DNA from 4 places in the Paenibacillus sp. FSL H7-0918 genome. Region 4 is predicted to be linked to each of the others. Evidence: riboswitches for the same ligand, from Rfam matches in the RefSeq annotation. Region 4 holds a riboswitch; each other region holds the start of a gene.

Region 1 (3,105 bases), on a different contig from region 4:
GCTAACGAAGCCACCATATACAGATCCATCATATCTTCCGCACTCCTTCCATTATCCTTGATGAGGTGATCTATCGATTAGAAAATCAGCATCACCACTATGGGAATAGATTACATAGCTCGCACCAAGTCTTTTATAGACCAATCTAGGATTTATTGAACTTGTAATCACAAAAATCGGCTGTGTCGTCCAGGTACGGCACATCTGAATATAGCGGCAGCAAAGCGGAAAGCTGCTCTCAAACAGATATACCCTGCCTACCGGGAACGATGGGCGAAACCAAGTGCTCTGATGGCGGGTATCCACTAGAATAACCTGCTCAATCCCGAGCTCCTCAAGTAAAGCTTTCTCAGCCACATTGTTGGTTAATCCCGCCATCTTAATACCCCTGAACTTCAGAAGTTTAATGAAATGTTCTCCCGCCTTTGTAGGCGCACATACAAGCACATATTCATTCTGATCCGTCATCTTTTTTTCTCCTCCTGCTCATTTACAACAAGGAGGCAACGAAAATCTCCGAAAGGATGTTGACCTATCGTCATTTTCGGGCACAACCTAAAGCTCGGTTGTGTCACGTCATTAGACGCTGCCTTACAAATACCGCTAATGATGAATTTAGCGACCTCTTAGGGGAGGCCTCCATAAATGCTTTGCTTCTAAGAGCACAGCAAAAAGCCACAAAGGATCTCCTCTGTGGCTCGCTAGCGGTCACATTGCACTCATCCTCTCTCCATACGCTTACGAGGTTAGCTGTCGGATTCGGGCGGTGAGAGTCGCCCTACCTGTATAGATGCGAGCTCACTCACACCCTCTACAGGATTCACCCCATAATCGGCTTCCGACTCTCACATCGGCTGCCGATTGTTGGTTCCCCCGCTTTCCTTATCGGAAATTAAGCGGATCAAATATTCGATTGTCGTTGAAACAGGAGTAATCATACTCTTATGCACGAAGACTTGTAAAACCTGAATGATGCCAAAATAATGCAAATTAAAAACTATTTTCCCATTAGATAGCGCTTACTTGATATCTAATCTCTCTATATCTCTTGTTTACTCGAGTTTGGAGCGTTTAATCGCTATCTATAATACATGTGATTTTATTCACCTTTTTAGAGCGAAAATACTGCAAATTCCCATTATAGGTAGAAACGCAAGAAGCTGAGGCTGAGCGAGAAAGAGGCGCGATAACACGCCATAAATACCTATTTACCTCGTTTTTCAGTCGTAGTCGGCAGGATATGGTTAAAATTGCTCTAAAAGAACATTTTCCGTTTTTTACAGAAAATCTTGAAAAGAGTATGATTCGGGTTGAATCTAATTCATGAAAAACAATCAACGCTGAGTTCCTGCATTCGCAGGGAACGGGGGAACCATCAGGCCACCTGGCCTACTTGGGGTGAATCCAAAGGAGACTGCATAAGTCTCAATAGGTAGGGCGACTCTCACCGTCCGAATCCGACAGCTAACCTCGTAAGCGTAAAGAGAGAGACCCTTGATCCGCCACGCTTTGGCCCAGGTATATCTGCCTGTAATCCAAAACCGCAGCAGAGGTCCTCCTCTTGCTGCGGTTTTTGCGTTACCTAAGCTTATTAGGTGATAGCACGCTGGATGGGGTGAATGTTTTGAAGCACTATTATTTAGGGATACATCAAGGGCTGCTTGAGCCGATAAGTCTAAATTACGTTTGTTTCGGGGCCTTGTGGTTCGAAGAACATAATCACAGGTACATTGTAGGCTATGCATTTGGCCAGAACCAGATCCAAGCCCTTCGCCAGTTCAGCACACCTTCTTCTTGTAAAGACTGTTTAGACTCTAAGATTGTATATGAGATATATAAAAATATTCGAGAACAACAGCAGCAGCAGGATTGGTCATCACACCAAAAGCTCCCGTGGTTTACAGCCTTCAAGGAGCCTTGGAAAGATGTAAGCGCCGGTTGGTATGTCTTGAGATCCCGCAGCACCTTTCCCTTACATCTATCTGTTATACGAAAAGAGAAGTTCCGACTATGGCTAGAGCATACCGCAGTCTGTGAGAATAAAATGGAAATGCTCGCTTGTGTAGAAAGGGCTAGTGTCACTCATCATGTAGACTTAAAGCTTTTGGAAATCTAAGGAGGAACCCTACTATGGACCAGCGCAGACTATCCCGCATTGAAGTATTTGTATTGGATGAACCCGAGCCTATTCACTATGGAATGGAAGGGGCTGAAGGCTGCCGTTATGGTATTCTGAAGCTCACCTGTAAGGGAGGCTGCAGTTGGGGGGCTTGTCTGATCTCTGCCAACACCAAAAATTTCGATCTCATTAAATGGAGTTCTTTTTTACGGGCCATCTGTCATTGCCGTCTTGAAGAAGCGCTGGATAAGGTCCGCCGCGAAGGTTCAGATTGGGAGCAGGTTAAGCTTGAGCTAGTTCAGGGTGCTTTGCAGGATTTAAAGGCCAAGCTCCAGGGTAAATCCTTGGCAGGGCATATTCAGCAAGGGCGTCTGTACAGTGTTGCAGCAGGGGGGAGCAATTCCAGAAGTGAACGGCTCTACTACAAGCCTTCAAAAGCTTTATCCACTGCCTCCCAGCAAAAACACAGTTGCCCGGAACCAGACACCGCCGATCTCATCAATAAATCCATCTCTTACTTTTCTATATTATAGATTCAAGCAAATCTCTCAATCTGAAAGGATCGTGTTCACCATGCCTGACCCCTTACCTCCCGAGTCCACCTACAGTACTAAATTTGCAGAGTGTGTTCAAAAGTATACTAATGAAGTCTACGTACTTAGTTCCATGTTGTTAGAACAATCTAATGAGGCAGACAAGATTACTATCCGCACCTTCATAGAGCTTCATAAAATATATCGTCAGGATGATTTTGATCCTCAGTTATTCTCTATCCACGCTTACCGCACTTGTATTCACCAGTGTGCTGATTCTTTTGCCCGGCGCTCGCTTCTATCGGCTAAGGCATTACCTTGGGAGGAACAGCTTGTGAAGGTATTGTGGTACGGCTTAAAGCTGCCTCTTTCTCAAATAAGCATTATTCTGCAAAAAAGTGTTCCCGCACTGAAAACACAGCTTAGAGCTCTACGGGAGCAGATGACCACCCA
Region 2 (3,105 bases), on a different contig from region 4:
TGCAGTAGAGGCCGGAGTTAGCAAGATGATCAATATTGGATTTAATCGGGAAACGATCCCTTCAACGATGAAGCTGGCTGAATCTTATGATTATATTTATGCAGCGGTGGGCTGGCATCCACAGGATGCGATTGATATGAAAGAGGGGGACCTCGATTGGATCGCCTCTCTTTGCAGCCATGAGAAAGTGGTGGCCATCGGAGAGATTGGGTTGGATTATTATTGGGATACCTCTCCCAAGGATGTGCAGCAGGAGGTCTTCCGCAAACAAATTGGACTAGCCCGTGAACTAAAAATGCCAATCTGTATACATGACCGTGATGCCCATGAAGATGTCGTACGGATTTTACGGGAGGAAAAAGCAAATGAAATTGGTGGCGTGATGCATTCTTTCTCAGGCAGCTGGGAAACCGCAAAAATGTGTCTAGACCTAGGATTTCATTTGTCATTTGGAGGACCGATCACGTTCAAAAATGCCAGAGTGCCTAAAGAGGTGCTTGCACAGACGCCATTGGACAGATTATTGATCGAAACAGACGCTCCATATTTGACTCCACACCCCTTCCGAGGCAAGCGAAATGAGAGTGCTCATGTGAAGTTAGTAGCAGAGGCTGCGGCTGAAATTAAAGGGTTAACATGGGAAGAATTGGCTAAAATTACGTATGCGAACGCACTGGAACGATTTGGGATTGTCTGAAAACAGGAGTAAAACGGGTGAAAAATAGAGAATGGCCGATATATTAAACTTTTTTAATATAAAAACGGCTGATTATTACAATATTTTAACCATATATTTGCGTAAACGTGGTTGAATCGTCCTTTACAACATGCATCAAAACAGGATATCATCTTTTCAGTGATGTGAGCTGTTGTTATTGTGACAGCCATTGATTCATGGATCGTCTCGCTGAGTCTCCGTATGGAGAACGGGGGAACCAATATTGAACTGCCGCATGCCTGTATCTTGAATACGACTAGGAATTGCCGCAGAACAATATTTGATTTCTTCACGTGGTCTTTGGGGTGAATTTAAGGGCAACCGCCGTGAGCGGGTGACCTGAAATAGGGCGTCTCTCTTTCGTCCGAACCCGACAGCTAACCCCGTAAGCGCAAGTAAGAGAGGCAACCTCGTGCACAAACATTCCCGCGTATTCTGACATCGGAGAAGCCACGAAAGAGTCCTCAAGAGAACTCTTTTTAGGCTTCTTTATTTTTGAATAAACTGAATGTTGCCCGCATACTGTTATATAACAGGTGTGGGAGTAGCTGTGCCGAGCAGGCGATCCATGAGCAGGAGACGCTAAGTTAATACGTGCGTATCCTGTGACAATCTCAAATAGTTTCGTCAAAGAAATTCAGTCCTCATGATATACAAATTGACGACGAGGCTATGTAAGGAGGATGGAGAGAATGGGCTTATTCCAACCAGAGGTATCCCATGATTCGCAGTCATCCAGCAGGTCTTTCGCATTACGGTGGGAGCAAGTAAATACTCGCGTACTTTTACTTGCAGGTGTGATTTCAATCGCAATCGCGCTGTTAATTCTGCTGTACGTACACGGTCAAAGTAATAAACAATTAGTTTTAGTAATAGACGGGCAAACACAGACACTTGAAACGCGAGAAGCACTTCTTGGTGATGTGTTGGAGAAAGAGCAAATTTCGCTGCAGCCGCATGATGAATTATCTTTAGGTCTGAGTGATGAAATAAAAGACGGTGACCGTGTCGTTATCAATCGTGCGCAGAAATTTAGCCTTACTGCGGACGGAGCAACAAAAACGTTATATACGACCGAAGACACTATCGGTCAAGCGATTGACAAACTGGGTATCAACCTAGAAGGCTATGATAAGATTTTTCCTTCGTTAGACACCACCATCTCTGCTGACATGGAGATTAAGATCGTTCGTATCAACAAGCAAACGGTACAGCGAACAACTAACTTACCTTTCCGTGTTATTAAGACAGCAGATCCCTCCCTTACTGTGGGAACAGTTAGAGTGGCACAGGCAGGCAAACCAGGCGTCATGGTTCAGCATATTGAAAAGATCTATCAAGACGGAGAACTGGCCTCTATGCGCATGATCGGCAAGGAAGTACAAACGGTAACAAAAGATAAGATCATTGCCGTTGGTACTAAAGCACTTCCTAAGCCTACTGTAGTTGCTAAAGCTACAACAACTTCCAAATCAAGCACTACCTCCAAAACGACTAAAGTTAGCGCTAAGACTAAGAACGTCACAAGCAAGGCTGGCGTAGACTTTGAGTACAAGAAGATGATTAAGAACGTCTCCATGACAGCTTATTCGTCAGAAGAGCCAGGGATAGGTACTAAAACTGCCTCCGGAACACGCGTAACGGAAGGTCGTACAATTGCAGTAGATCCGAATGTAATTCCTATTGGCTGGTGGGTTTATATCGATGGGCTTGGATTCCGCCGTGCAGAGGATACTGGCGGTGCCATTAAAGGCAATAAAGTGGATGTCTATTATGATTCCCTGAGCCATGCTCGTAATTTCGGCCGTAAATCACGTACCGTTTATGTGATTGGACCTGTGAAACCAGAGCTTAACTAGAACTGAAGCTTTTGCAAAAAATCCTTTGATAAGCTATAGTGATGATAACCGTTAAGGAACGCTGGATGATCATTTCGTTGATCGCAGAGCAACCGCTCATCACTTATACATTCTTTAACCAAAAGAAGAGGAGCGAATCCTCTTCTTTTTGCTTTTTTTGGAAGGAGTCAAGAAATATGATTAAGGAATTAATCGTCGTTGAAGGCAAAAGCGATACCGTAGCCATTAAGCGTGCTGTAGAAGCGGATACCATTGAGACAGGCGGCTCTGCTGTAAACCGGACTGTAATTGCTAAGATCGCGCTTGCTATGGAACGTAGAGGGGTTATTATTCTTACGGACCCGGACCATGCTGGGGAGCGAATTCGTAAAATCGTTTCAGCGAAGGTGCCGGGCTGCAAGCATGCTTTTATTCCAGAGAAGGACGCAACTCGAAAAGGGGATATCGGTGTAGAGAATGCATCGCCAGAGGCGATTCGTCATGCGCTGCGTAATGTACATACCTCTTTTGAAGGAGCACCTGCTTTGA
Region 3 (3,105 bases), on a different contig from region 4:
TTAAATCTATTTACAGATTAAATCCGCAGGCTCGCCTGATAAATCATTAACAGAAATAATAGTATCGTTTTTTTTCACAGGTGGGGTCCAATATTGCTCATTCCCAGGCAGGTCATCGAACCATTCGGCATCCTTTGGACAATCTAGAATCATAAATTTTCCGTATTCCTGATCTCTGGATTGATGGTATTTGAGATAGGCTTTCCCGTTATCAATGGCGAGAATTTCTATCTTTCCTGAGGTGTGGCTCATGGATAAGCGTACTCTTTTGCCAAGTCCTGAGGTTCTGGCTTTGGCTTCTTCTACAATTTGATAGACTTGCTCGAGCGGTAATACGAAATCCCGGTTTCCGGCTACGGGCCGGTTCACAAAGAAGTAGTAGGGTGTAACGCCAGCCCATGAAAGCCGGTCCAGTAGTTCCCCTAAAATAACGGGATCATCGTTGATGCCTTTGAGGATGGGGGTCTGATTTACGACAATTGCCCCTGCGTTGTGGAGAGCTTTAAATGCTTTTTTGGCTTCAGGTGTGATTTCACGAGGATGATTGATGTGCGCCATAACATAGATTCGTTTGTCTTCGGTAGAGTAAGTACGAATCAGCTCCAGCAGCTCTTCGTCTTCAGAGATCCGCATCGGATTAAATACGGGAATTTTGGAACCCAGTCTAATGATCTTAACATGCTCAATGCTTCTTAGATTTTCAATAATGGATCTTAGCTTCGGTGTGGAGAGAATTAAACTGTCCCCGCCCGTAAGAAGTACGTTGTTAATCTCCGGATTATTTGCGATATACTCCAAGCCCGGAGAGACATCAGCCATCGCCTCTTTCACGTCATTTCGGAACAGACGCTTACGGAAACAGTAGCGGCAATAAGCCCCGCAGACCTCGGATACAATCAGTAGTGCAGTTGTTCTATACTTGTGCTGACAACCAGGTACCACATAATTCGTGTCCTCATCGGAGGCGTCCCAGCGCCCATACTCCAGCAGTTCACCTTCGTTAGGAATAACCAGCTTACGGATGGGATCATTTGGATCATCCCAGTTAATTAAAGACAGATAGTAGTCATTTACACGAAAAACAAACTTGTCCGTAATTTCTTTCAGATTCTCTTTTTCCAGCTCAGACAACATAGCTATTTTGTTAATATCCGTGAAGTACTTTACCTTTTGCACGTACATCTCTCCTTTGTCTCGTAGTGTGAGAAATGAGGGAGCCTTAGTGTCAAAGGCCAATCTACTGCCAGCAGGGTCCAAAAAAAGCACAAAAAGAGACCCTTAGCAAGGGTCTCTGGTTATGTAAATAACATGAAAAGCAGACCCATCCACTGCTGACGAGGTTAGCTGACGGACTCGGGTAAGATGGTACCCTACATTCTAATGCTCAATGATTCGCCCCAATTAACTGGTTCCCCCGCTTTTCAACTGTAAAAGTTGGAAATTAAGCGTAGATAAAGTATACCCTATGAAGTTTTGAAAAGTCAAAAGAGAATCCTAGATTCACCTTTAATTGCTAGCGCTACTTCCGCCGAGTAGTTTAGGCAACAGCGTTAGCAGCTTCTCCCGGGTTAACGCATCACTAGAGTTCCATTTGCTTCCGTCGAGCAGATAAACATGTCCCTGACGTACTGCCGGGAGATTGTTCCAAAGTGAACTGTCTAGTAATCGTTCCATCGCAGCTCGCGAGTCTTTGCGTTCCGGAATGAGCATGAAGATATGATCTCCGGCGTAGGCAGGCAGTCGTGTTGGATCAACTTCGGCGAACCCTAACTCTTCGTCCAATATGGCCTGGATCTCTTCGGTCGGTTGTAAACCACAAGGGGCATAAAGCGCAGTGGAGAATCCGGACATTCCCATAGCATACAGATGATCTCCATGATCATAGACCAAAGCAGAGGCGGTTTCTCCAACTTGGAGGGTTGTCGTGTAAAGCTGCTGCCACATGGCAGCGTTTTTGATTGTGAATGACTCCAGCCATGCTTCGGCTTCGCGCTGTTTACCTAGCCAACTGCCTAATGTCCGCATTCGGTTGTCGAGAGGCGCAAATGAATCAAAGGTGAGTGTCGGAGCGATACCAGAAACTGCTCTGTAGGCTCTTTCATCACTATTTGCCAAAATGATCAAATCTGGGTTTAGGGAAGCGGTCAACTGCGGGTCCAGTGGAAACCCGACGTTGGCGAGCTTCTTAAGCCGATGTTTATAGACGCTGTTCCGGGCGAACGCTTCATCTCCACCGATAGGCTTTACGCCTAACGCGAGAAGGTCGCCAAGTGTTTCGCCATGATAGACAATACGTTTCGCTCGCTCTGGAATCTCCACCTCATGACCCGTCCAATCCTTGACGGTAAGCTTACGACCTTTCTGATGTGCATATTGTCCGGGTGTAACTCCGGTTTTTTGCCGAAAGCGGCGGCTGAAATAGTATTCGTCCGAGAAGCCGACCAGTCTGGCGATTTCCCGCAGTGGTTCAGTCGATTCCTGCAGGAATCGTTTGGAATGATTAATGCGCAGATCCGTCAGGTATTCAAGCGGCTTTTTACCCGTAAGCTGCTGAAAGATCGGTGTATATTGCCAGATTGATATTCCCGCCAGTTCAGCTAACTGCTTCACGGTGATACTCTCTGTATAATGCTCCTGAATGAATGTTATGGTCTTTTCTACGGATTCCGTAGGACTTGGCAGGTGTTTGGAAGGGTAATTATGCTCAAAAAGTAGCAGCAGCAATTCTTGGAATTTTAATTGTCGCTTGAATTGTTGTACATCATCGGTGTTATTCCTGTTCATGAGCAGGTCTTCGACTAGTCGGATTACCTTGGTGAACGGGTGCACAATTAACTCCCGTCTGCCGGAAAGCAGCTCTCCAGAATATCGTTTAGGATGCTCGGTTGTATAAATTGCTGTAAAGGTGATGAGGTAATAATACAACGTCAGCTCCTGGTTGTCCGTACTATAGGAGATTCCAGGAGATAGTAGATAACATTTATCCGTACTTAGTATCACGCTTTGATCATCGAGGTTCAATTGTCCGTTCCCTCCAGTAAATATGAGAAGGGTATAGTCCTGGGTTGTACGCGTTATAGAGCTTGAATCGGCAGCTTGAATCAT
Region 4 (3,105 bases):
CGGACGACTCCTTCCATCGGGAACAACTGTGCGAATCCGCACAAAACCTCTTGTTCATTTAATATGGAGATATATTGTTCCTCCCGGAGCTGCGGATCACCAAACTCGATGCCAAGAGCCTGCATCTGCTCCCACGGCATCCAGCCATAAATATTATATGGGGGCGTATAGCTCCACTTACAAATAGCTTCTCCGTGAATTGCCTCCATAGGAACAACATGAAAAGTTACCGAGGGATTTATCATAAAGTCAACGATCTCCTTTCACGAGGACATTGCTATATTACTAATTATATACAAAATGGGGGAGGTTCGACTCAGAAACTTTATATGAGAGGAATGTTTTACAAATTATGAGAGGGGTAAATAAGTAATAAGACAAAAAAACAAGCTCTCCTCCAAGAGTTACCTTGGAAAAGAGCCTATGTACGTTACTTATTGCACATCATCATTGTCTTCCGATTCAGCAGCAACCGATTGATAAGCGTCTGTGCTCATAATGCGCTTGGCACCAACGTAGCGTTTCACGTAGTAGCTATCACTCAGAGAGCTAATCGTAACACCGCGTGAGGTAGAAGCGTGTGCGAACTTACCTTCACCGACATAAATGCCGACATGTGAGACACCTTTGCCACTTGTATTGAAGAATACAAGATCTCCGGCTCTTATATCATCACGGGAGATTGCTGTGCCCATTTGATATTGGGAACCTGATTGGTGTGGAAGGTTAATGCCAATCTTATCAAACACATACATTGTAAATCCGGAGCAATCAAATCCGTTAGTGGATATACCGCCGGATACGTATTTAGTACCGATGGCCTTGTCAATCACTTTATCCATTTTGGAATCTGCGAAAGCGCTTCCTGCTCCGATGGTGAGGATGATGGAAAAGCTTAGTACTGCTGCTGCTAACTTCTTCTTCAAAAGTGTATACCCCTTCCAAATGCCTACGAGGTTAGCTTAAGGGTTCGGTTGAAGGTCCCCTATGACCCCTCTATATAATGGAGGTCAATTCACCCAAAGTTGGTTCCCCCGTTTTCCTAATAGTTAGGAAACTCGGCTCATACTGTTGATTAGGATTAGCTTGTAATCAATACATGACAAAACCTTTGTAAATAACAACTTAATGATTACAAAAATGTTACTAAAATCTCACTGCGCTAATTGTAACAAACAGAAAGCCGCTTGGCAATCGTTTTTAACATATTAATGCAGAAAAATTGGCATTTTTACGGTAGAAAGGCATATGTAAGCGTTAATAATGACCTAATTTTTAATATAATTGCAATTTTTATCAAATAAACGTGTTTCAATTGGGCTCTATTAGTGTAAAAATATATTATGGAAAAAAGAAAAACCCGAATTTGATTACGGGAATAATCAGATTCAGGTTCATATAGTTGTAATTATGAGGTTATAGTTGTGAGGAAGGTTTCAATCGAAGGCTACAGCTTGATAAGCTGAAGTACTCATTACTCTTTTAGCGCCAACATAACGATTGGCCCAGTAGGCCTGACTGAGTGAAGTGATGGTCACTCCACGCGAAGAGGACGATTGTGCGAATTTTCCGTTTCCAACATAAATGCCGACATGGGATACTCCATTGCCAAGTGTGTTAAAGAACACTAGATCACCAGAACGCAGATTGCTTTTGGATACAGCAGTTCCAACGCTATATTGAGCTTTTGATGTACGAGGTAAAGTAAGACCCACATTCTTGAATACATATTTTGTAAATCCAGAGCAATCAAATCCGGCAGTGCTTGTACCTCCGGTTTTATAGGCAACTCCAATAGTCTTTGAGATTACAGTGTCCATCTTAGAGTCGGCAAAGGCGCTTCCTCCACCAATAGATAATGCCATTACAAGTCCTAGCGCCGCAGCGACGCATTTTTTTCTTAAATTATGTCTTTTCAAAAGATGTACTCCTTCCAAGGCCTGCGAGGTTAGCTTAAGGGTTCGGTAGAAGATTCCCTATGATCCCTGTAAAGCGAGATCAATTCACCCAAAATATGGTTCCCCCACTTCCCGGTGCAAAGGAATTAGGCGTGTTAAGCACCAAGAGAATGACGTTTCGACAGTTACACTTACGATAAATACATTTAGTTATGTAGGAATCGTTTCAATTGATTACAAAATTGTTACTAATAGCACAGGACTTATTGTAACAGAGCTTTTATGATTTTGCAAATACTCTTAAGTTATCCGTAATGAGAAAAAGTCCCAGCTCCTGAATACAGGAATTGGGACCTTTTTATTATGTCAAATAAGGTTAATTTATTGTGGAAATGCTTTGCTACGCCATAGATGATATTGTGCAGAGATTCCCCACATTTTTAAGAGCGTAGAAGGTAGTGGTGAGATTTGCCGTATTATAAGTGCCGGCAGGCCGGGACAGAACAGACCCGTCAGTCCGCACACTAGCAGTAAGAGCAAGCCTCCCGCACCAAGTACAATGGAAACACCTATAGCAGGAATCAGTGACCGCAAGCAGATGAACAGTGAGGAGAACATTCCTGTACCGCCGGTGTAACCAAACTGCATATATAGAAGAAACAGGCGCACGATAAAAATATATATAAGCCATGCCAATACGTATGGTACTAAATGAAGTAACAAAGTGTAGTTAAACAAAGAGGATAAGAACAGCCCGTACATTTTTGGAGCAAGCCAGTAAAGCGGCAGCAGGGTCAGCACCCATTCGATTAGGCTAAAGACTAAGACAGGTAGTCCATAGATCTTCATGCCGGGGAAAAAGAACAGCCCGCGCTCGCCCTTTCGCTCCTGGTGCAGCTCATGCAGCAATCCTGCCCTTATGAAAGGAGAAAGCAGAAGTCGCAAGACAACAAGTCCTAGAAGCATCCATAACCAAGTGCGTATCGCAGGGTCAGTATTCAAGCTGAACTGTCCCTCGATATAATACAACAGTCTGCCCATACCGCTGCCGCCGGCGTCTTTATCTGGATAGCGCAGTAGAATTGGAATAATAGCAGATCGGATGAAACCATACATAAAGTAGCCCCAGAGCAGTCGGTAGATGAAGAGCAGAATTAAAATATAAAATTGCTCCTTCATGCTTTGCCAGCCGCGGGTTATCGATGTT

The links. Region 4 has a riboswitch for cyclic di-AMP ahead of MHI15_RS27520 (C40 family peptidase). Riboswitches for the same ligand answer to the same signal wherever they lie in the genome.
Region 1: another riboswitch for cyclic di-AMP. It lies ahead of MHI15_RS29665 (hypothetical protein); the one in region 4 lies ahead of MHI15_RS27520 (C40 family peptidase).
Region 2: another riboswitch for cyclic di-AMP. It lies ahead of MHI15_RS14080 (3D domain-containing protein); the one in region 4 lies ahead of MHI15_RS27520 (C40 family peptidase).
Region 3: another riboswitch for cyclic di-AMP. It lies ahead of MHI15_RS26070 (KamA family radical SAM protein); the one in region 4 lies ahead of MHI15_RS27520 (C40 family peptidase).

The regions. Positions count from the first base shown of each region.
Region 1 covers NZ_JBBOWJ010000006.1:195,720-198,824, reverse strand. Annotated here, with positions in the region: gene MHI15_RS29670 (hypothetical protein) at 52-468, opposite strand; cyclic di-AMP (ydaO/yuaA leader) riboswitch at 720-909, opposite strand; cyclic di-AMP (ydaO/yuaA leader) riboswitch at 1,329-1,493, shown strand; gene MHI15_RS29665 (hypothetical protein) at 1,562-2,116, shown strand; gene MHI15_RS29660 (hypothetical protein) at 2,131-2,652, shown strand; gene MHI15_RS29655 (hypothetical protein) at 2,786-3,105, shown strand, end outside.
Region 2 covers NZ_JBBOWJ010000001.1:3,121,292-3,124,396, forward strand. Annotated here, with positions in the region: gene MHI15_RS14075 (TatD family hydrolase) at 1-697, shown strand, start outside; cyclic di-AMP (ydaO/yuaA leader) riboswitch at 896-1,125, shown strand; gene MHI15_RS14080 (3D domain-containing protein) at 1,411-2,577, shown strand; gene rnmV (ribonuclease M5) at 2,754-3,105, shown strand, end outside.
Region 3 covers NZ_JBBOWJ010000004.1:237,288-240,392, reverse strand. Annotated here, with positions in the region: gene MHI15_RS26070 (KamA family radical SAM protein) at 7-1,182, opposite strand; cyclic di-AMP (ydaO/yuaA leader) riboswitch at 1,315-1,458, opposite strand; gene MHI15_RS26065 (AraC family transcriptional regulator) at 1,507-3,105, opposite strand, start outside.
Region 4 covers NZ_JBBOWJ010000005.1:16,407-19,511, forward strand. Annotated here, with positions in the region: gene MHI15_RS27510 (GNAT family N-acetyltransferase) at 1-245, opposite strand, end outside; gene MHI15_RS27515 (C40 family peptidase) at 435-926, opposite strand; cyclic di-AMP (ydaO/yuaA leader) riboswitch at 932-1,074, opposite strand; gene MHI15_RS27520 (C40 family peptidase) at 1,437-1,865, opposite strand; cyclic di-AMP (ydaO/yuaA leader) riboswitch at 1,923-2,061, opposite strand; gene MHI15_RS27525 (hypothetical protein) at 2,280-3,105, opposite strand, start outside.